DNA from 4 places in the Streptomyces sp. NBC_00076 genome. Region 1 is predicted to be linked to each of the others. Evidence: riboswitches for the same ligand, from Rfam matches in the RefSeq annotation. Region 1 holds a riboswitch; each other region holds the start of a gene.
What was found. A riboswitch is a leader RNA that binds a small molecule or an ion and turns the genes downstream of it on or off. The one in region 1 is predicted to bind cyclic di-AMP.
Positions count from the first base shown of each region.

Region 1 (4,901 bases):
CACGAGCCCCGCCCCGGAACTCTTCACCTGGGAGTTCGCCACCGACCCCTACCCGGCGTACGCCTGGCTCCGGGAGCACGCCCCCGTCCACCGGACGAAACTCCCGAGTGGCGTGGAGGCATGGCTGGTCACCCGCTACGCCGACGCCAAGCAGGCCCTCGCCGACCAGCGCCTCTCGAAGAACCCGGCGCACCACGACGAGCCCGCGCACGCCAAGGGCAAGACCGGTATCCCCGGTGAGCGCAAGGCCGAGTTGATGACCCATCTGCTCAACATCGACCCGCCGGACCACACGAGACTCCGGCGCCTCGTGTCGAAGGCGTTCACTCCGAGACGGGTCGCCGAGTTCGCCCCTCGGGTGCAGGAACTGACCGACGATCTGATCGACGGGTTCGCGGAGAAGGGGAGTGCCGATCTGATTCACGACTTCGCGTTCCCCCTGCCCATCTACGCGATCTGCGACCTGCTCGGCGTCCCCCGTGAGGACCAGGACGACTTCCGGGACTGGGCGGGCATGATGATCCGTCACGGGGGCGGGCCGCGCGGCGGTGTAGCCCGGTCGGTGAAGAAGATGCGCGGCTATCTCGCCGAGCTCATCCACCGCAAGCGAGAGGCACTCCCCGCCGAGAGCACCCCCGGCGAGGACCTCATCTCGGGTCTCATCCGAGCCTCCGACCACGGCGAGCACCTCACCGAGAACGAGGCCGCCGCGATGGCCTTCATCCTGCTGTTCGCCGGTTTCGAGACCACCGTCAACCTCATCGGCAACGGCACCTACGCCCTGCTCACCCACCCCGAGCAGCGCTCCCGCCTCCAACAGTCCCTCGCAGCCGGGGAACGCGGCCTCCTGGAGACCGGCGTCGAGGAACTCCTGCGCTACGACGGCCCCGTCGAGCTCGCCACCTGGCGGTTCGCCACCCGGCCGGTCAGCATCGGCGGGCAGGACATCGCGGCCGGCGACCCCGTGCTCGTCGTACTCGCCGCCGCGGACCGGGATCCGGAGCGGTTCGCGGATCCGGATGTGCTCGACCTCTCACGAAGTGACAACCAACACCTCGGATACGGCCACGGCATCCACTACTGTCTCGGCGCGCCCCTCGCCCGGCTGGAGGGCCAGAGTGCGCTCGGTACGCTCCTCACCCGCCTCCCGGACCTGCGACTCGCCGTGGATTCGGCTGATTTGCGCTGGCGTGGCGGGCTCATCATGCGCGGACTGCGTACGTTGCCCGTCGAGTTCACGCCGCGTGGTCGAGTCCCTCACCTGCGTAAAGGTGACACGCCCTCAATTTTGTGATCTTCACGTGATCTACGCGGCATTAACTTGTGACAAGTGATCGTCTGCCTATACGTTCACGGATCAACGCTGCGGCGAGTGTCATCCGCCGCACGGTCACCGTTGTCTCGCGAAAGGTTCTCCGCATGCTCTCCGGGAACGGCCGGCATCGTCGCCCCCGTCAAGCTCCGGCTCTCCTCGTCGCGGCCGGCGTGACCGGCTCCGCCATCGCCATCCCGCTGCTCGGTGCCACCGGCGCCAGTGCGGCCACCGGGACCACGTGGGACCAGGTCGCCAACTGCGAGACCGAGGGCTCCTGGAGCGCGAACGAAGGCGACGGGTACTACGGCGGCCTCCACATCGCCCAGAAGGACTGGGAGCGGTACGGCGGCCTCGACTACGCCTCGCGCGCCGACCAGGCCAGCCGCAACCAGCAGATCGCCGTCGCGGAGAAGATCCTCGCCGACCAGGGTGTCGGCTACTGGTCCACCTGCGGGCTGCTCAACGGACTCACCAAGAGCTCCGAGGCGGCCGATGTCGACACGGGTGTGGGGAGCGAGACGGGGTCGGGCGAATCGGACTCGTCCGGATTGTTGGACTCTGAGGGCTCATCGACTGGTTCGTCCGGAAGTGGATCCTCGGATGAGGGGTCGGGTACGCCTTCGGCCTCCGCCTCGAACACTCCCTCCGGCTCGCCTTCAGGCTCCTCCTCCGGGGCGTCTTCGGACGGCTCGAGCGGGGCGGGCGACTCGGCCGAGTCCGACGCGTCCGCCGACTCCGGATCCAGCGCCTCAAGGGGATCCGGCGAAACGTCCACAGGTGCGACAAAGCAGGACGAATCAGACAACTCCTGGCGGGTGGGCGGCTCTTCGAGCCTGGTCGACACCGGGGCGCTCGGGGGCGGCAAGCACCGCGGCGGCAGTGCCGACGAGGACGCGGCCGTCGACGCCGACACTGGCACCTCCACAGGCCGCCACGCCGTCGGCGGCGGCTCGTACACCGTCGGGATCGGGGACACCCTCGAGTCCATCGCCGACTCCCTTGACCTTCCCGGCGGATGGCGTGCCCTCTACGAGGAGAACAAGCAGGAGATCGGCTCCGACCCGAGTCGTATCGTCCCCGGTCAGACCCTTGGACTTGGTGCCGAATAGGGCTAAACCGACGGGAGTTCGCGTCATACTTCGCCATCGAATGTCTGGTTTGGTGAAAGTGTGGGATGAGTCTCAGAAGACCTGATCGTCTTTGAAATTCCGCGGATCGCGTGTCTACCGTCGGGACCGCTCGCCAACACGAGCCCCGGCTGCCGCAACGCCGAATCCTGCCAGCGGCCGTCCGGGAACAGTCGTCGCGTCAAGCGCCGTAGGCAGGAGCGGGGGACCCAAGGTAAGCGCCGGGCTCAGCAGTTGAGCTGGACCCGGCTTGGGGTGAAGCCGCGTCCCGGAAGGGACGCGGCCGGGCAACTCAACCGGCCCGAACCCGACAGCTCACCTCGCAGGCGTCGGTGAGGGGATCAACCATGCTGTTTTCCGGCAAGGGCAAGCACCGTCGTCCGAACAAGACCACTCGCGCCGCCGCGATCGCCGGAGTCACCGGTGTCGCCATCGCCGCTCCGCTGATGGCGGCCGGCAACGCCTCCGCCGCCACCGCCTCCGAGTGGGACACCGTCGCCCAGTGCGAGTCCGGCGGCAACTGGTCCATCAACACCGGCAACGGCTACTACGGTGGCCTGCAGTTCTCCGCCTCGACCTGGGCCGCGTACGGCGGCACGCAGTACGCCTCGCAGGCCAACCAGGCCTCCAAGGCACAGCAGATCGCCGTCGCCGAGAAGGTTCTCTCCTCCCAGGGCAAGGGCGCCTGGCCGGTCTGCGGCAAGGGCCTGTCGAGCTCCGGCTACGACGGCAGCACCGACACCTCGTCGAACAGCTCCAGCAGCTCGAACAGCTCCAGCTCCTCGGAGACCAGCACCCGTTCCTCCGAGCAGCCGGCCTCCCGTTCCCAGGAGCGCCCCGCGGCCAAGAAGACCGTCACCACCCCGACCGGCAAGAAGGTCAAGAAGGGTGACGGCGAGTACAAGGTCGTCAAGGGTGACACCCTCAGCTCGATCGCCGAGAAGCACAAGGTCAAGGGCGGCTGGGCCAAGCTGTTCGAGCTGAACAAGGACATCGTCCAGGACGCCAACCTCATCTACCCGGGTCAGCAGCTGCACCTGAAGTAGTAGGCGGCGCCCACCCGAACCACAGCGCCCTCACAACCGTGGTCCTCACACTGAGGACCTCGTGAGGGCCCCCGCCCCCACGGGCTCCCCGCTCCGGTGCGTCTCCCCCGTACGCACCGGAGCGGGGCTTTTTCGTACGGACTTTCTCGCGACTTCGCGCGCTCTTCCTCGCCACGCTTTGTTCCGTTCGGAAACAATTTCCTCTCGGTTCTGCCCAAGGGGTGGGCGACAGGCTGGCCGATCGCCCCTGGGCGGTTAGGCTCATCCCGCGGAGCCGACCGCGACTCCGTGCACCATGGGGCCTCGCGGCCCCGCGTACCCGCGTCACATCCCAGAAGGAGATGCTCGTGCCGTCCATCGACGTCGTCGTAGCCCGGGAAATCCTGGACTCCCGAGGCAACCCCACGGTCGAGGTCGAGGTCGGCCTCGACGACGGCAGCACGGGTCGTGCCGCCGTTCCGTCCGGTGCCTCCACGGGTGCCTTCGAGGCCATCGAGCTCCGCGACGGTGACCCCAACCGCTACCACGGCAAGGGTGTCGAGAAGGCCGTCCTCGCCGTCATCGAGCAGATCGGCCCGGAGCTGGTCGGCTACGACGCCACCGAGCAGCGCCTGATCGACCAGGCCATGTTCGACCTGGACGCCACCGACAACAAGGGCTCCCTCGGCGCCAACGCCATCCTCGGCGTCTCCCTGGCCGTCGCCCACGCCGCCTCCGAGGCCAGCGACCTCCCGCTTTTCCGCTACCTGGGCGGCCCGAACGCGCACCTGCTGCCGGTGCCGATGATGAACATCCTGAACGGCGGCTCGCACGCCGACTCGAACGTGGACATCCAGGAGTTCATGATCGCCCCGATCGGCGCGGAGTCCTTCTCCGAGGCGCTGCGCTGGGGCACCGAGGTCTACCACACCCTCAAGAAGGTGCTGAAGGGCCGCGGCCTGTCCACCGGTCTCGGCGACGAGGGCGGCTTCGCCCCGAACCTCGGCTCCAACCGTGAGGCCCTCGACCTCATCCTCGAGGCGGTCAAGGAAGCCGGCTACACCCCCGGCGAGCAGATCGCCCTCGCGCTCGACGTCGCCGCCTCCGAGTTCTACAAGGACGGCGTCTACACCTTCGAGGGCAAGGAGCGTTCCGCCGCCGAGATGACGGACTACTACGCCGAGCTCGTCGAGGCGTACCCGCTCGTCTCCATCGAGGACCCGCTGTTCGAGGACGACTGGGCCGGCTGGAAGACCATCACCGACCGGCTCGGCGACAAGGTCCAGCTGGTCGGCGACGACCTGTTCGTCACCAACCCGGAGCGCCTGGCCCGCGGCATCGACGACGGCGCCGCCAACGCGCTGCTCGTCAAGGTCAACCAGATCGGCTCGCTGACCGAGACCCTGGACGCCGTCGAGCTGGCCCAGCGCAACG
Region 1 is NZ_CP108242.1:4,408,339-4,413,239, reverse strand. Features, by position in the region: gene OHA64_RS19900 (cytochrome P450) at 1-1,294, shown strand, start outside; gene OHA64_RS19895 (transglycosylase family protein) at 1,420-2,424, shown strand; cyclic di-AMP (ydaO/yuaA leader) riboswitch at 2,619-2,786, shown strand; gene OHA64_RS19890 (transglycosylase family protein) at 2,790-3,488, shown strand; gene eno (phosphopyruvate hydratase) at 3,836-4,901, shown strand, end outside.

Region 2 (4,901 bases), 640 kb from region 1:
CTTGGGCAGGCGGTGGTGCCGTATCCGGCATACAACCCGTACCGGTCGTAGTCGCCGACCGAGCTGCCGCTGTCTCCACCCGCACCCAAGGGAGTTGACCCGAGCGGCGCCTGAGAACCCCGCACCGCGCGCAACGACGCGCGTCCCCAGTCGCACACTCGGGCCAGGCGCCCGTAGGACAGCCCCTCAGCCCTCAGCCCCTCAGGCAGAGGCCTCCGTCAACCGCGTGACCTCAGCGTCGGTCAGGACGAGGTCGCCCGCGCCCACCAGCGCCGGGAGTTGTTCCACCGTGCGCGCGGACGCGATCGGGGCCGCCACCGTCGGCTGGGCCGCGAGCCAGGCCAGGGCGACCGTGGCGATCTGGGTGTCGTGGGACTGGGCGATCTCGTCGAGGGCGGTGAGGACCTGCCGACCACGCTCGGTCTCCAGGTGCTTGGCCGCGCCCTCGGCCCGCGCGCTGTCGACCGTCGTACCGGGCCGGTACTTGCCGGTGAGGAAGCCGGAGGCGAGCGAGAAGTACGGGACGGCGGCGAGGCCGAAGCGTGCGGCGACGTCCTGGAGCTCACCCTCGTAGGTGTCGCGGGAGACCAGGTTGTAGTGGGGCTGCACAGCCACGTACCGCGCCAGGCCCACGCGCTCGGAGTGGGAGAGCGACGCTTCCAGCCGCTCGGGCGAGATGTTGGAGGCGGCGATGTACCGCACCTTGCCCGCCCTCACCAACTCGTCGAGCGCGCCGATGATCTCCTCGACCGGCACGTCCGGCTTGTCGAAGTGCGTGTAGTACAGGTCGATGTAGTCGGTGCCGAGGCGACGCAGCGAGGCGTCGGCGGCGGCCTTGATGTTGTCGGCGGACAGGCCCTGGTACTCGGGGTGCTGGCTGACCTTGGTGGCGATGACGACGTCGGAGCGATTCCCGCGGGCCTTGACCCACTTGCCGATGATGGTCTCGGACTCACCGCCGGAGTTGCCCTCGATCCACGCCGAGTACGAGTCGGCGGTGTCGACGAAGTTGCCCCCGGCGGCCGTGTACGCGTCCAGGACGGCGAAGGAGGCGGCCTCGTCGGCCGTCCAGCCGAAGACGTTGCCGCCCAGGGAGAGAGGGAAGACCTCCAGGTCCGAGGTACCGAGCTTGCGAAGAGAAGTCATGCTTCTCTTCAACACCCGTGGCGGAGCGCCTCATTCCGCCAGGACTGAGGCGCTCACGAAATCCACGCAACCGTCAGGGGTTGAGCCCCTTGCTGCGCAGCCAGGCCATCGGGTCGATGCCCGTGTCCGCGCCGCCCGAGTGGACCTCCAGATGGAGGTGGGCCCCGGTGACGTTGCCGGTGGCGCCCACGCGGCCGATGACGTCACCCGTGCTGACCTTCTGGCCGACGCTGACGCTGATGGACGACTGGTGGCAGAACCACAGCTCGGTGCCGTCGTCCAGGGTGAGGATCGTGCGGTAGCCGTACGAACCGGCCCAGCCCGCCTCCGTGATGGTCCCGCTGTGGACGGCCTTGATGAGCGTGCCCGTGGGCGCGGCGAAGTCGAGGCCGGTGTGGTAACCGGACGACCACAGGGAACCGGCCTGACCGAAGGTGGAGGTGATGGTGTACGAGGAGGTCGGCAGCGTGTACTGCTTGGCCAGCTCGGCGAGACGCTCGGCCTCGGCCTTCTTCTCGGCCTCCTCCTCCGCCTTCTGCTTCGCGGCGGCGGCCTTGGCCTCGGCTTCCTTCTCCGCCTTGGCGACCGCTTCCGCGACCTGCTTCTCGGCGGTGGCCGCGGCCTCGGCGGCGGCCTTGCTCTCGACCTGGTCCGCCTGCTTCTCGGCCTGGGCCATGATCCGGGCGCGCAGCACCTCCCCGGCGTCCGAGGTGCCCTCCGCGGTCTCCTCGGAGGTCACACCGACGCCGCTGAGCGCGGTCGCCGAGCCCTCGGGGGTGTCGTCCTCCGAAAGGAGGGAACCCACAGAGGGAAGATCGGGAATGGAGATGGACACCGGAGGCTTGCCGGTGTTGGCGCTGGCTATACCGCCCGCGCCGACGGCGGCGATGACGCCGACGCCCAGGACGGTCGAGCTGCGGGCGAGTCCGCCGCGCTGCTTGGCGACACGGTGCCGACCGCGTACCGGACGCAGGGACTCCTCGGTGGGGTTCCACTCCGTCCAGGGGCCCTCGTCGGTGCGGTACTCGCCGTAGCCGAAGGTTTCGGTGTCGCGCTGGCTCGGCACGAACGGGGCTTCTGGGGCAGGCCGGTTGGACGCCACGTGGGCGTACTCCTTTCCTTCCTTCTCGCCTACCGGGTTAGCTGACGGGTTCGGAGCAGGAAGGTCTCCTACGCGCGTATACCAGCCGTGAGTTCACGGTGATATCCGCGCGATTCACCCCAAGTTGGTGGTTCCCCGGTTTCCTTGCGGAATTCGGCGCATGCGCACGGAGCCGACTCTTGTGACGGCTGGGACGACCGCGCTGCGTTATCGAACGTTAATAGACCCGGGGGCCTGATTCCAAGCTGTTCCGCTTGATCATTAACGAATTTCCGCCCGACCAAGGCCTCATGACCGGCGAAAACGGGCGAGTTGACCTTGCCTCAGGAGACACACAGGTATTGACGGTGTGTCAGTTGTTATGCGGAGGTACCCACACGATCACCCCTCGTGACCGCCCACAATACGCGCCCCAACGCACCGAGGGCCGGAACCCTTTCGGATTCCGGCCCTCGGTTTTCAGTAGCGGGGACAGGATTTGAACCTGCGACCTCTGGGTTATGAGCCCAGCGAGCTACCGAGCTGCTCCACCCCGCGCCGTTGTGACTTCAGAGTACGCCATCCGCACCCCAGAAGTCACATCGGTTCCCCGGCGGCCGTGCACCCGCGTACGGAGGGAAGGGGACGGGACGGGGGTGTCCGCCCGCAGCGGTTGTCGCGTCAACACCGCCCCCTCACCAAGAAACCGATTCCGCGACGTTCCGAGGACGGACACCCCCGCCCCGGCCCCAACCCACCACCACACCCCAGGCGCTACACGCACCCCCACAACCCGCACAGGCGCCGCAGGCATCACGCACCACCCAACCCACACAAGCCGCCGCAGGCATCTCCCGCCCCAACCCGCAGACACGCACCCACCGAACCCCCGCTACAGGACAGCCACCCCCACCGAGCCCCACAGGCCGCCGCAGGCATCCCCCGCCCAACCGCCGGAGGCACCCGCACCCGTCACCGCAGCAAATGAAGATTCGCCCCCTTGGCCAGCCCCTCATACTCACCCAGCACCACCACATCCACCCCCGCCCCCGACAGCACCCCAGTCCCGTCGGCCCCCTGCACGAACGTGTCCGGCTCCCGCCACGCCGTGACCACCCGCCGTACCCCCGCCGACAGGATCAGCTGAGCACAGGGCGCCGGCCGGGACGCCCGGCGGGCGCACGGTTCCAGGCTGCTGTAGACCGTCGCGGACGCGAGCCGCGCATCCCCCGCGTCGATCTTCGCCAGCGCCGCCTCCTCCGCGTGGACGACAGGGTCGTCCCCCTCCCTCGAGTACCCGCGGGCAAGCTCCGTGCCGTCGGCCGCCACCACCACCGCACCCACGCTGAACGCCGTCCGAGAGGGCGGACACTGGGCGGCCAGCGAACAGGCGAGCCCCAGCCAGTGCCGATCCGCGGCGGAGGGGAGATGACCGACGCCGGGCGCCGTGGGCTCGTACCGCATGAGGACGACGTCCCCGATGGGACGGGTCTCCATCAGCCTCAGGCGCCCGCCCTGATACGGCCCGGCCCCGAAGAGACGAGGCGCCCCGGGATCACCGACGAACAACGGGGCCAGCACCAGCTGAAGTTCATCCGCGAGCCCCTGCCGCAGCAACTGGGTGTGGATCCGTCCGCCGCCCTCGACCATGAGCCGCCGGACGCCCCGCACCTCACCCAGATGCTCCAGCAGCAACCGCCAGTCGAGTTCGACGCCCCCCAACGCGACGACGTCCGTTGCCGGCCCCAGCCCCAGCGCACGGACCCGCTCCGCCCCCTTCTCCGTCGTGTAGACGACCTTCTCGCCGCCCGTGTGCCAGAACTTCGCGGCCGCGTCGAGGTCGCCGGAGCCGCTGACGGTGACCTTCAGCGGGTACTCCGGCTGCCCGGCGGCAACGCGCACGGCCCGCCGCGACGCCGAGTTGACCAGCAGCCGCGGGTTGTCGGCGCGAATGGTCCCCGCGCCGACGAGGATCGCGTCCACGGAGGCCCGCACCTCGTCGACCCGGTCGAAGTCGGCCGGGCTGGAGAGCAGCAGGCGTTCGGGGCCGGTGTCGTCCAGGTAGCCGTCGAGGGAGACGGCGGCGGAGAGGAGGACGTACGGGTGGGGCATCGGAGCGGTCCCTCTCGAAGGCGGCGACACGGGTAGGGCTTGGTTCAAGTTTGAAACAAACTTACACTGGGAGCATGACGACTCGCTGGCTCACCCCGAAGGAGCAGCGCGCCTGGCGCGCGTACATCGCCGCGACGCACCTCCTGGAGGACGCGCTCGACCGGCAGCTCCAGCAGGACGCCGGCATGCCCCACCTCTACTACTCCATCCTCGCCAACCTCTCCGACGCCCCGGAACACCGGCTGCGCATGACCGATCTCGCCGAGCAGCTGAAGATCACCCGGAGCCGGCTGACCTACGCGGTGACCCGCCTGGAGAAGGACGGCCTGCTCAGGCGGGAGAACTGCCGATGGGACAAGCGGGGCAGCATCGCCGCGCTCACCGAGGAGGGGATGACGGTCCTGGAACAGACCGCGCCGGGGCACGTCGAGACCGTACGGGCATCGCTGTTCGACCAGCTCACCGAGGAGCAGGTGGACCAGCTGGAGGAGATCTGTACGGGGATCGCGCGGGCCCTGGAGAGTGACGACGCCCGCCCCGCGGCGGACGACGTACCGTGGCG
Region 2 is NZ_CP108242.1:5,044,221-5,049,121, forward strand. Features, by position in the region: gene OHA64_RS22800 (PrsW family intramembrane metalloprotease) at 1-51, shown strand, start outside; gene OHA64_RS22805 (aldo/keto reductase) at 202-1,146, opposite strand; gene OHA64_RS22810 (M23 family metallopeptidase) at 1,220-2,248, opposite strand; cyclic di-AMP (ydaO/yuaA leader) riboswitch at 2,260-2,417, opposite strand; tRNA gene OHA64_RS22815 (tRNA-Met) at 2,712-2,785, opposite strand; gene OHA64_RS22820 (dihydrofolate reductase family protein) at 3,200-4,339, opposite strand; gene OHA64_RS22825 (MarR family winged helix-turn-helix transcriptional regulator) at 4,414-4,901, shown strand, end outside.
Region 2: another riboswitch for cyclic di-AMP. It lies ahead of OHA64_RS22810 (M23 family metallopeptidase); the one in region 1 lies ahead of OHA64_RS19890 (transglycosylase family protein).

Region 3 (4,901 bases), 3.3 Mb from region 1:
GGTGGCCGCGAGTCCCACCCGGTCCACAAAGTCGTGGTGCGTGAAGCGGTGGACGTCCTTGGCGGACAGGCGAGGGTAGGGCGCGAAGAAGCGGTAGTACTTCGACTCGTCCGATACCTGCTCATAGAAGCTGACGAGGCGATCGGCGTCATCGACGGTGATGGGCCGGATGCGCGCGGTACCACCGTCGCGCAACACCACGTCGGCCTCCCAGTGGGCGGGGTACTCGTGCCGGTCCGACGAGGTCTGCATGGGCCCCAGAGTACGGCTCGCGTACGACAACGGCGCGAGGCAGTCCGCGGGGGACGGAGTCGGACCGAGGCCGCGGTCCGACGCCACGAAGGGGCGGGACGAAGGCCCGCTCCGGGCAAGCTTCACGTGTGGGAAACTGGTCTAGACAACCCTGAACATCGAAGGGCAGCATCACATGGCTGAGCGCCGCGTCAACGTCGGCTGGGCCGAGGGTCTCCACGCCCGCCCCGCTTCCATCTTCGTCCGGGCCGCCACGGCCGCAGGTGTCCCGGTGACGATCTCCAAGGCCGACGGCAACCCCGTCAACGCGGCCTCCATGCTGGCCGTCCTCGGCCTGGGCGCACAGGGCGGTGAGGAGATCGTCCTCGCCTCCGACGCCGAAGGGGCGGATGCCGCCCTCGACCGCCTCGCGAAGCTTGTCTCCGAAGGTCTCGAGGAGCTCCCCGAGACCGTCTGAGAACAGACGCCGCAGCGCAACCCCGAAGGGCTCGTCCGAATTATCGGGCGAGCCCTTCGCATTTCCCCGCCTCGGGCCGATTTTCCCGTTTACGGGCAGCAGAATTAATCCCCCGCGAATTATCCCCTCTTTGTATACGGCTGCCGTGTTAATGCCGCAGGCTCGTCATGTTTACGGGATGTTGCGAGTTCCTCACACGCTCCGGGCGATCTCCCTGGGACGGAAAGCGCAACCGGTGCGCGGCCGTGGCGCGCTCGGTGTGCAGTGCCGTGACCGCTCGCGCGCGCTCGCTGTCCCCGCGCGCCACCGCGTCCACGATCGCGCCGTGCTCCGCCCAGGACTCGACCGGGTTGGCGGGCGCGTCCACCGCGTACATCCAGGCGATCTTGTGACGCAGCTGGGTCAGCATGGAGGTCATCGCCGGACTGCCGGAGGCCTGAGCGAGGGTCTCGTGGAACCAGCTCCCCAGGGAGCGCAGGTCGTCGCTGGTACCTCTCCTGGCCCGCTCCTGGCCCAGCCGGACCAGTCCGCGCAGCACCTTGAGGTGGGCCTCGGTGCGCCGCTGAGCGGCCCGGGAGGCGCCGAGCGGCTCCAGGAGCACCCGCATCTCCAGGAGGTCGGCGCCCTCCTGCTCGGTGGGTTCCGCGACGCACGCGCCCGCGTGCCGCCGGGTCACCACGAAGCCCTCCGCCTCCAGCGTGCGCAGGGCCTCGCGGACGGGGACGCGCGAGACGCCGTAGCGGCGGGCGAGCAGTTCCTCGGTGAGCCGGCCCCCGCGCTCGTAGACACCCGCGACGATGTCGTCCCGGATCGCCGTGCATACCGAGTGCGCCGGAATACGCATGACCGACCTCCGCATTAATCCCCGTGAAACGTCGACGATTGACGTGTGTTCGGTGACTCTATTGCAATGAGCCGGAATTTCCGATGGCGGGTCGGAATCCATGGATATTTTTTGGACAGTCGGGCACCAGAAACGCCGAAAGCCCCGGCTCGGGGAGCCGGGGCCTCAGGTTGTCTTGCCGACCGTCGTCAGACGTTCACGCCGTGCGAACGGAGGTAGGAGACGGGATCGATGTCCGAGCCGTACTGCGCGCCCGTGCGGGCCTCGAAGTGCAGGTGGGGTCCGGTGACGTTGCCGGTCGCGCCGGAGAGACCGATCTGCGCGCCCGGGGTGACGGCCTGGCCCACCGAGACACCGATGGACGACAGGTGGCCGTACTGGGTGTACGTGCCGTCGTTCATCTTGATCACGATCTGGTTGCCGTACGACCCGCCCCAGCCGGCCTCGACCACGGTGCCGGAGCCGACCGCGTGGACGGTGGTGCCGGTCGAGGCGTGGAAGTCGATGCCGGTGTGGCTGCCTGAGGACCACAGGGAGCTGCTGGACTGGTAACCGGTCGAGACGTACGAGCCGGAGATCGGGGCGACGTAGGCGTTGAGGCGCTTGCGCTCGGCCTCGCGGGCGGCGCGCTCCTTCTGCTCACGCTCCTCGCGGGCCTTCTTGGCCTCCGCGACCGCCTTCTTGCGCGCGGCCTCCTCGGCCTTCTGCTGCGCCTCGGCCTCCTCGGCGGCCTGCTTCTGGGCGACGGCCTGGGCGTCGATCTGGTCCGCGATCGAGTCACCGATGGTGATGACGGGGGTGAGGCCGGTCTGCTCGGCCGCGGGCTCGGCGGCGAGCGCCGGGGCGGCCAGGGTACCGATGACGCCGGTGGTGGTGAGTGCCGCGACACCCGCCGCGCGGGCGGTGCCGCGCTTCATCCGGCTGGGACGACGGTGCTTCCCGGCGGCGCACATGAACGCCATGTGGTGGCTGGTCCTTTCCTTCCTTCTCGCCTACCGGGTTAGCTGACGGGTTCGGAGCAGGAAGGTCTCCTACGGACCCCCTCGCGGTGTGCGCGGGCGTCCGATTCACCCCAGGGACTTCACGTGTGGGTCCCCGGCTCCCCTGGCTCGCGCCATGTGGGGACTCGGCGATGACTGTCCGGTGCCGCGGGTGCGGCGCAGTGCCTGACGGACAGCCCGGACGACGCTAAGCGGGGCAACTTTCAATCCCCAAACGGATCACGCCTTTTGTAGCGCATGCCACAGGGCAGACAGGCAACCTCTCCCTCAATTCGGACATCGAGGGGCCCCGGTGACTCTCACGTCACCGGGGCCCCGGGCACTGCTGTGACTACTCCACGGAGGTGTGGCCGTTCCGCTGTGGCTCCTCCGCGTCGCTACTGTGTGTGCCTGGTCCGCGTCCCTACTCCGCGGAGACGACGGAGACTTCGCCGATGCCGAGAGCCTCGACGGGCTCCTTGATCTGTGCGGCGTCACCGACGAGGACGGTCACCAGGCGGTCCACCGGGAAGGCGCTCACGGCCGCCGCGGTGGCCTCCACGGTGCCGGTGGAGGCGAGCTGCTGGTACAGCGTCGCCTGGAAGTCGTCGGGCAGGTGCTGCTCGACCTGGTCGGCCAGCGTGCCCGCGACCGCCGCCGCGGTCTCGTACTTCAGCGGCGCCACCCCGACGAGGTTCTGGACGGCGACATCCCGCTCGGCATCGGTCAGCCCCTCGGCCGCGAGCGTGCGCAGCACCGTCCACAGGTCGTCCAGGGCGGGACCGGTGTTCGGCGTGTCGAAGGAGCCGCTGATGGCGAGCATCGCGGCACCCGAGCCGTCCGGCGTCGAGCGCAGGACCTGCCCGAACGCCCGCACCCCGTAGGTGTAGCCCTTCTCCTCCCGCAGGACGCGGTCCAGACGGGAGGTGAGGGTGCCGCCCAGGCAGTACGTGCCGAGCACCTGGGCGGGCCACACACGCGCGTGCCGGTCAGAGCCGATGCGGCCGATCAGCAGCTGGGTCTGGACGGCGCCGGGACGGTCCACGATGACGACCCGTCCGGTGTCGTCGGCCGTCACCGGTGGCACCGGACGCGGCTGGGCCGAGGAGCCGGTCCAGGCGCCGAGGGTGTCGCCGAGCAGCTCGTCGAGCTCGAGGCCGGTGAGGTCGCCGACGACCACGGCGGTGGCGGTGGCCGGACGGACGTGCTTCTCGTAGAAGCCGCGTACGGCCGCCGAGTCGATGGACTCGACCGTCTCCTCGGTGCCCTGGCGCGGGCGCGACATCCGCGAGGTCGCCGGGAACAGCTCCTTGGAGAGCTCCTTGGCGGCACGCCGGGAGGGGTTGGCCAGCTCGTGCGGGATCTCGTCGAGGCGGTTGCGGACCAGCCGCTCGACCTCGCTGTCCGCGAACGCGGGTGCCCTGAGGGCGTCCGCGAGCAGGCCCAGGGCCTTGGCCAGGCGGGAGGCGGGGACTTCGAGGGAGAGCCGTACGCCGGGATGGTCGGCGTGCGCGTCGAGGGTGGCGCCGCAGCGCTCCAGCTCGGCGGCGAACTCCTCGGCCGAGTGCTTGTCGGTGCCCTCGGAGAACGCCCGCGCCATGATGGTGGCGACGCCGTCCAGACCGGCCGGTTCGGCCTCCAGGGGCGCGTCCAGGAGCACCTCGACGGCGACGACCTGCTGGCCGGGGCGGTGGCAGCGCAGGACGGTGAGGCCGTTGTCGAGCGTCCCGCGCTCGGGGGCCGGGAACGCCCAGGGCCTGGCGTCGCCCGCCTGGGGCTGGGGGTGGAACTCCATCGCGGCGAGCTCGGTCACTGGGCCGCCTCCTCGTCGTTCTCGTCGGTGGCTTCGGCGTCTTCTGCTTCGGTGGTGGTCGGCTCGTAGACGAGCACCGCGCGGTTGTCGGGGCGCAGGCAGGCCTTGGCGACCTCCTGGACTTCCTCGGCGCTCACCTCGAGAACGCGCCCGACGGCGGTGAGGGCGAGCTGCGGGTCCCCGAACAGGACGGCGTACCGGCACAGTTCGTCGGCGCGGCCCGCGACCGTACCGAGCCGGTCCAGCCACTCGCGCTCCAACTGGGCCTGAGCGCGTTCCATTTCCTCGGCTGTGGGGCCCTCCTCGGCGAACCGGGCGAGCTCCTCGTCGATGGCGGTCTCGATGACCGGTACCTCGACGTCGCCGGAGGTCTTCACGTCCAGCCAGCCCAGGGAGGGCGCCCCGGCCAGCCGCAGCAGGCCGAAGCCGGCCGCGACGGCCGTACGGTCACGCCGTACCAGCCGGTTGTAGAGGCGGGAGGACTCGCCGCCGCCGAGGACGGTGAGCGCCAGGTCGGCCGCGTCGCACGCGCGCGTGCCGTCGTGCGGCAGCCGG
Region 3 is NZ_CP108242.1:7,691,658-7,696,558, reverse strand. Features, by position in the region: gene OHA64_RS35000 (GNAT family N-acetyltransferase) at 1-252, opposite strand, end outside; gene OHA64_RS34995 (HPr family phosphocarrier protein) at 428-709, shown strand; gene OHA64_RS34990 (GntR family transcriptional regulator) at 858-1,553, opposite strand; gene OHA64_RS34985 (M23 family metallopeptidase) at 1,742-2,515, opposite strand; cyclic di-AMP (ydaO/yuaA leader) riboswitch at 2,529-2,695, opposite strand; gene OHA64_RS34980 (M16 family metallopeptidase) at 2,958-4,346, opposite strand; gene OHA64_RS34975 (M16 family metallopeptidase) at 4,343-4,901, opposite strand, start outside.
Region 3: another riboswitch for cyclic di-AMP. It lies ahead of OHA64_RS34985 (M23 family metallopeptidase); the one in region 1 lies ahead of OHA64_RS19890 (transglycosylase family protein).

Region 4 (4,901 bases), 4.7 Mb from region 1:
GGGCGCGGGCGCAGGAGTGGGTGGACGAGGCGGTGGCCCGGGAACTGGGGCTGGTGCGGGAGGCGTTGACGACGTAGGGCCGCGCCGCACGACAGCCACGTGAGCGCGCCGGGTCCGCCACGCGGACGCGGTGCCCCGGTCCGCCACAACCCGTGGGTTGTGGCGGACCGGGGCACCGCGTTCCTCAAGCCACCCAGCTGATCCGCGTCTTGATGTCGTCCGGCGACAGCGCGCCCTTGGCGGTCACATGGTCCCCCGACGACTCCCCGCGCAGCCGGCGTCCGATCCACGGCACCAGGTACTCCCGCGCCCAGTGCACGTCGTCCCGCCGGATCTCCAGGGTGCCGCGCGCCGGCAGCGGCGGCCAGGGCTGGTCCGGGTCGGCCGGGATGTCCAAGCCGAGGACCTGTCCCGCGCGCAGCGCCACACGCGTGTGGCCCTCGGGCGAGAGGTGGAGCCGGTCGCCGTCCCAGGCCCGGCGGTCCTGAACGGTCTTCAGGGACCACAGGTCGAGCACCGGACAGCCGTACCGGTCGGCGATCGCCCGCACATGCCCGTTGTAGGTGGCGATCTTGCCGCGCATGTGCTTGAGCACGGGCACGTTGCGGGTGTCGAACCCCGTCGTCACCATAACCGTGCCCGCGACGGTTTTCAGTTGCACCACCGCGCGCTCGAAACGCTCGGCGACCTCGTCGGGGTCGGTGCCGGGTCGCAGGATGTCGTTGCCGCCCGCGCAGAAGGAGACCAGCTCCGGGGCCAGTTGCATGGCCTGCGGCAGCTGGTCCGCCACGATCTGGTCGAGCAGTTTCCCGCGCACGGCGAGGTTCGCGTACTGGAAGTCGCCCTCGGGCCGCCGGTCGGCGAGCAGTACCGCGAACCGGTCCGCCCAGCCGACCAACGCCCCGTCGGGGCCGGGGTCGCCGACGCCCTCGGTGAAGCTGTCCCCCACCGCCACGTACGACCCGATCACTGATCTGCTGTCACTCTTCGAATCGTCTGCCACATCGGCCCATGATTCACCTTGGGATGTGAGCTACGCGACCGTAGGAAAGGGTTGACGTGCGGTGAGATAAGCCACCGTTCAAGGATTGGTCAAGCCAGGAATAGCCTTCTCGTCATCGCTGTTGAGGCGGCAACCGCCACACCCGGAATCCGGAGATCCGGAAGTGGCTCCAGGTCGTGCGGAAACCGAAATGCCCGCTCGTGTACGGCTCGGGGTCGGTGAGGTCGAACACGAGCCGCCCGTTGTTCCACCACCGCACGGTCGAGCCGTCGGAGACGATCCGGACCCGGTTCGGCCGGTTCGCCACCAGCAGCGGTTCCGTGTAGTCGTAGACCAGCGGACGCACGCCCGCCTCGCCGACATAGCGCCGCAGTCTGGTCGTGGTGTTCGTGTTGGCGCCGTATCCGGCGTAGTACGTCTTGAGGTAGTCGTACTCGGCGAGCGCACCGCCCCGAGGGGTGGCGAACAGGTCGTCCGGGGAACGGACGTCGATGGCGTTCCAGAAGTTGTTGAGGTCCGACACCCGGTCGTTGACCCCGCCCTCCGCCACCGGTGTGGCGGTGTACTCCAGGACGTACGGCCCTTCGAGCCGCTGTTTGAACCAGACGGTCGCACCGGCGGGCACGTCGACCTCCAGGATCCCGCGGGAGGCGGTGACGGTGCCGCCCTTCTCGAGTTCCACGGCCCATCGGCCGAGGCCGTGACGGAAGTCGTCGTGGGCGATCAGGCGGCGGCGGGGCGAGGCGTTCGCGTGTGCCGCCGGGGCGAGGGCGGCCATTGCGGCTCCGGCGGCCAGGGTCGCGAAGGCTCTACGCGTGGTCGTCACGGGAGACGGCTCCTTCCGGGAAGCGGACGGGTGCGGTGACGGGATCGGTCATGGGCTCCGTCACGTGCTCGGTCACGGGCTTGGTGGTCGACGGATTCGGCGGGGAGAAAGCGCTTGCACAGAAGCGGAGTTCACTGTGCCCTCCACGCCTGCACTCTGTCGACGTACCGAGCTCTTTCGCCACAGGGCCGCAATGCGACGATCACGGATCGGCCGGGAAGGATCCAAAACATATTGGGACGCACCCAGACATACCGAAGGCCGGACCCGGGGATCGTGGGTCCGGCCTTCGGCAGCGTGTCGGGCAGGTGGTCGCGAGGGCGGCGTCAGCCGACCGAGACACCCTTCGAGCGGAGGTAGGCGATCGGGTCCACGTCCGAGCCGTAGTCCGGCGTGGTGCGGATCTCGAAGTGCAGGTGCGGGCCGGTCACGTTGCCGGTCGCGCCGGAGAGACCGATCTGCTGGCCCTCGGTCACGGTCTGGCCGCTGGAGACGGAGAGCGCGGACAGGTGCGCGTACTGCGCGTAATAGCCGTCGGCCAGCCTGATGACGACCTGGTTGCCGTACGCGCCGCCCCAGCCCGCGGAGACGACCGTGCCCGCGCCCACGGCCTTGAGCGGGGTACCGGTCGGAACGATGAAGTCGACACCGGTGTGGTAGCCGCTGGCCCACATGCTGCCCGCCACGTGGTAACCCGTGCCGATGACGGCGCCACTGACCGGGAGGGTGAAGCCGTTCGCGGTACTGGTGGTCACGACGCTCTGAGCGGCCACCGTCGACTGCTGCGACTTCTGCGACGAGGACGCCGACGAAGACGACGACTGCGCCTTCGGCTTCGGCTTCGGCTTCGACGAGGAGGCCGACGACTCGGTCTTCCCGGCACCCGTCGTGGCCTTCTTGCCGATCGTGAGCTTCAGACCGGGATGGATCAGCGACGGATTGCCGCCGACGGCCTCACGGTTGTCGGCGTAGAGCTTCTGCCAGCCTCCGCTGACGTTCTGCTCATCGGCGATCTTCGCGAGACAGTCACCCGCCCGCACCACATAGGTCTTCACGCCCGAAGTCCGCGCGGCCACCGACTTTTTGGCGGCAGTCGGAACTGACGACTGAACGGCATTCTCGGAAACGGACTGGGGACTCGCCGCATAGGCGCCGGTGGCCCCCAGAAGTGGAAGTGCGAGTGCGGCGCCGCCGGCTCCGGCGACGGCGATGGAACGGGCGAAGCGCTGGTTCTTCGGTTGGCGATGCTTACCCTTCGCGGGCATGGCGAATTCCTCTCCGGCGCCTGCGAGGTGAGCTGTCGGGTGCGGACTGGAGATGCCCGGCCATACCGAAGTACGACTTAACCCCAAGCCTGTTCCGGAGAACCGAAACAGGCGGTTGTACCTGTGGGTCCCCCGCTCCTGCCGTGTACGGGTGAGTGTGGGCTGGCCCCGGGCGGCGGCAGGATTGGGCGTCCGTCCGGATCGGTGGCGAACGTAAGCGACTAAGACGCACAGGGACAAGCGGAAGGTTGCATGCAAATGCGTTTCCGTTGATCCCTCATGGGAATTACCGGTCACCCTCAGTAAATCGAAAGATCGCCCACACTCTAATTCCCTTGAAATGCATAAGAATTACGTGAACATGACGGGCGACGCACGGTCACGAATATGACGCTCCTCACGCACCGCCCCCCAGGTCGCCTTATTTCAGGCCGAGTTGCAATGAAGCCGCCAATTCGGGCAGAACTCTCAGATGCGGCGCAGCCGGAGAACCGTCGCATCGAGGTCACCCCGGAGGCCGGTCCGCAGTCCGTGATGCAGCAGCACGGCCCCGCGGTGCACTTCGCCCGTTTCACGGCATTCGTACGAGGCCGCCGGATCGAGTCCGCGCAGCCGCAGCGCCGGTACCGGCTCGCCGTGGCGCTGCGCCTGGAGCCAGGCCAGGACGACCGTTTCGTCACCCAGCACGTACTGCACCGCGCTCGATCCGCCCTCCGGCGGGCGCAGTCGATAGAGGTCGCCACGCTGCACGAGCGGACGGATCTCCTTGTAGAGAGTCACCCAGTCGCGGGCCTCGGCGAGTTCCTCCTCGGTCCACTCGGCGAGGTCCCCGCCGACTCCGAGCACCCCGGCCATGGCGCTGACGAACCGGAACCGCAAGGTGCTGACCCGGCCGTTGAGCTGGGTGTTGGGGCTGTCCGTGACCCAGGCGGCCATCGCGCGCGCGGGATGGATCTGGCTGAATCCGTGCTGGATGGCGAGCCGGTCGAGCGGGTCGGTGTTGTCGGAGGTCCACACCTGGTCGGTTCGGCTCATGACACCGAGGTCGATCCGGCCGCCGCCGCCCGAGCAGGACTCGAAGGCGACGCCCGGGTGGGCCTCGCGCAGCCGGTCCAACAGGCGGTACAGCGCGTTCACGTGATCGACCCACAGGCGCTGCGGGTAGGCGTCGTCGGGCCAGCCCGCGTCGGTGAAGCAGCGGTTGAAGTCCCACTTCACATAGTCGATCGGGGCGCTGGAGAGCAGCCCGTGCAGCCGCTCCCAGAGATACTCCTGGACGTCCTCGCGCGCGAGGTTCAGCACAAGCTGGTTGCGCAGTTCCGTCCGCTTTCGCCCTGGTTGGTACTGAACCCAGTCCGGGTGGGCGCGGTAGAGGTCGCTGTCCGGATTGACCATTTCCGGCTCGACCCAGATGCCGAACTGCATGCCGAGGGCGTGCACGGAGTCGGCGAGGGGCCTCAGCCCGCCCGGGAAGCGGTCGGGATTGGGCGTCCAGTCGCCGAGCCCCGCACGGTCGCTCGTCCGCTTCCCGAACCAGCCGTCGTCGATGACGAACAGCTCGACGCCGATCGCCGCGGCCCGGCGGGCCAGCTCCCCCTGCTGCTCCTCGGAGATGTCGAACTCGGTGGCCTCCCAGGAGTTGAACAGCACCGGCCGGTCCCGGTCCGCGTCCGGGATGACGTACGCCCGCTGGTAGGCGTGCCAGGCGCGGCTCGCCCCGCCGTAGCCGGCGTCGCTCCACAGGCCGGCGAAGACGGGGGCGGTGAAGGACTCCCCGGCCTCCAGACGGAGCAGGCCGGAGTCGTCG
Region 4 is NZ_CP108242.1:9,139,030-9,143,930, reverse strand. Features, by position in the region: gene OHA64_RS41075 (TetR/AcrR family transcriptional regulator) at 1-77, shown strand, start outside; gene OHA64_RS41070 (SGNH/GDSL hydrolase family protein) at 185-970, opposite strand; gene OHA64_RS41065 (DUF6250 domain-containing protein) at 1,116-1,829, opposite strand; gene OHA64_RS41060 (peptidoglycan DD-metalloendopeptidase family protein) at 2,156-3,094, opposite strand; cyclic di-AMP (ydaO/yuaA leader) riboswitch at 3,099-3,258, opposite strand; gene OHA64_RS41055 (alpha-galactosidase) at 3,563-4,901, opposite strand, start outside.
Region 4: another riboswitch for cyclic di-AMP. It lies ahead of OHA64_RS41060 (peptidoglycan DD-metalloendopeptidase family protein); the one in region 1 lies ahead of OHA64_RS19890 (transglycosylase family protein).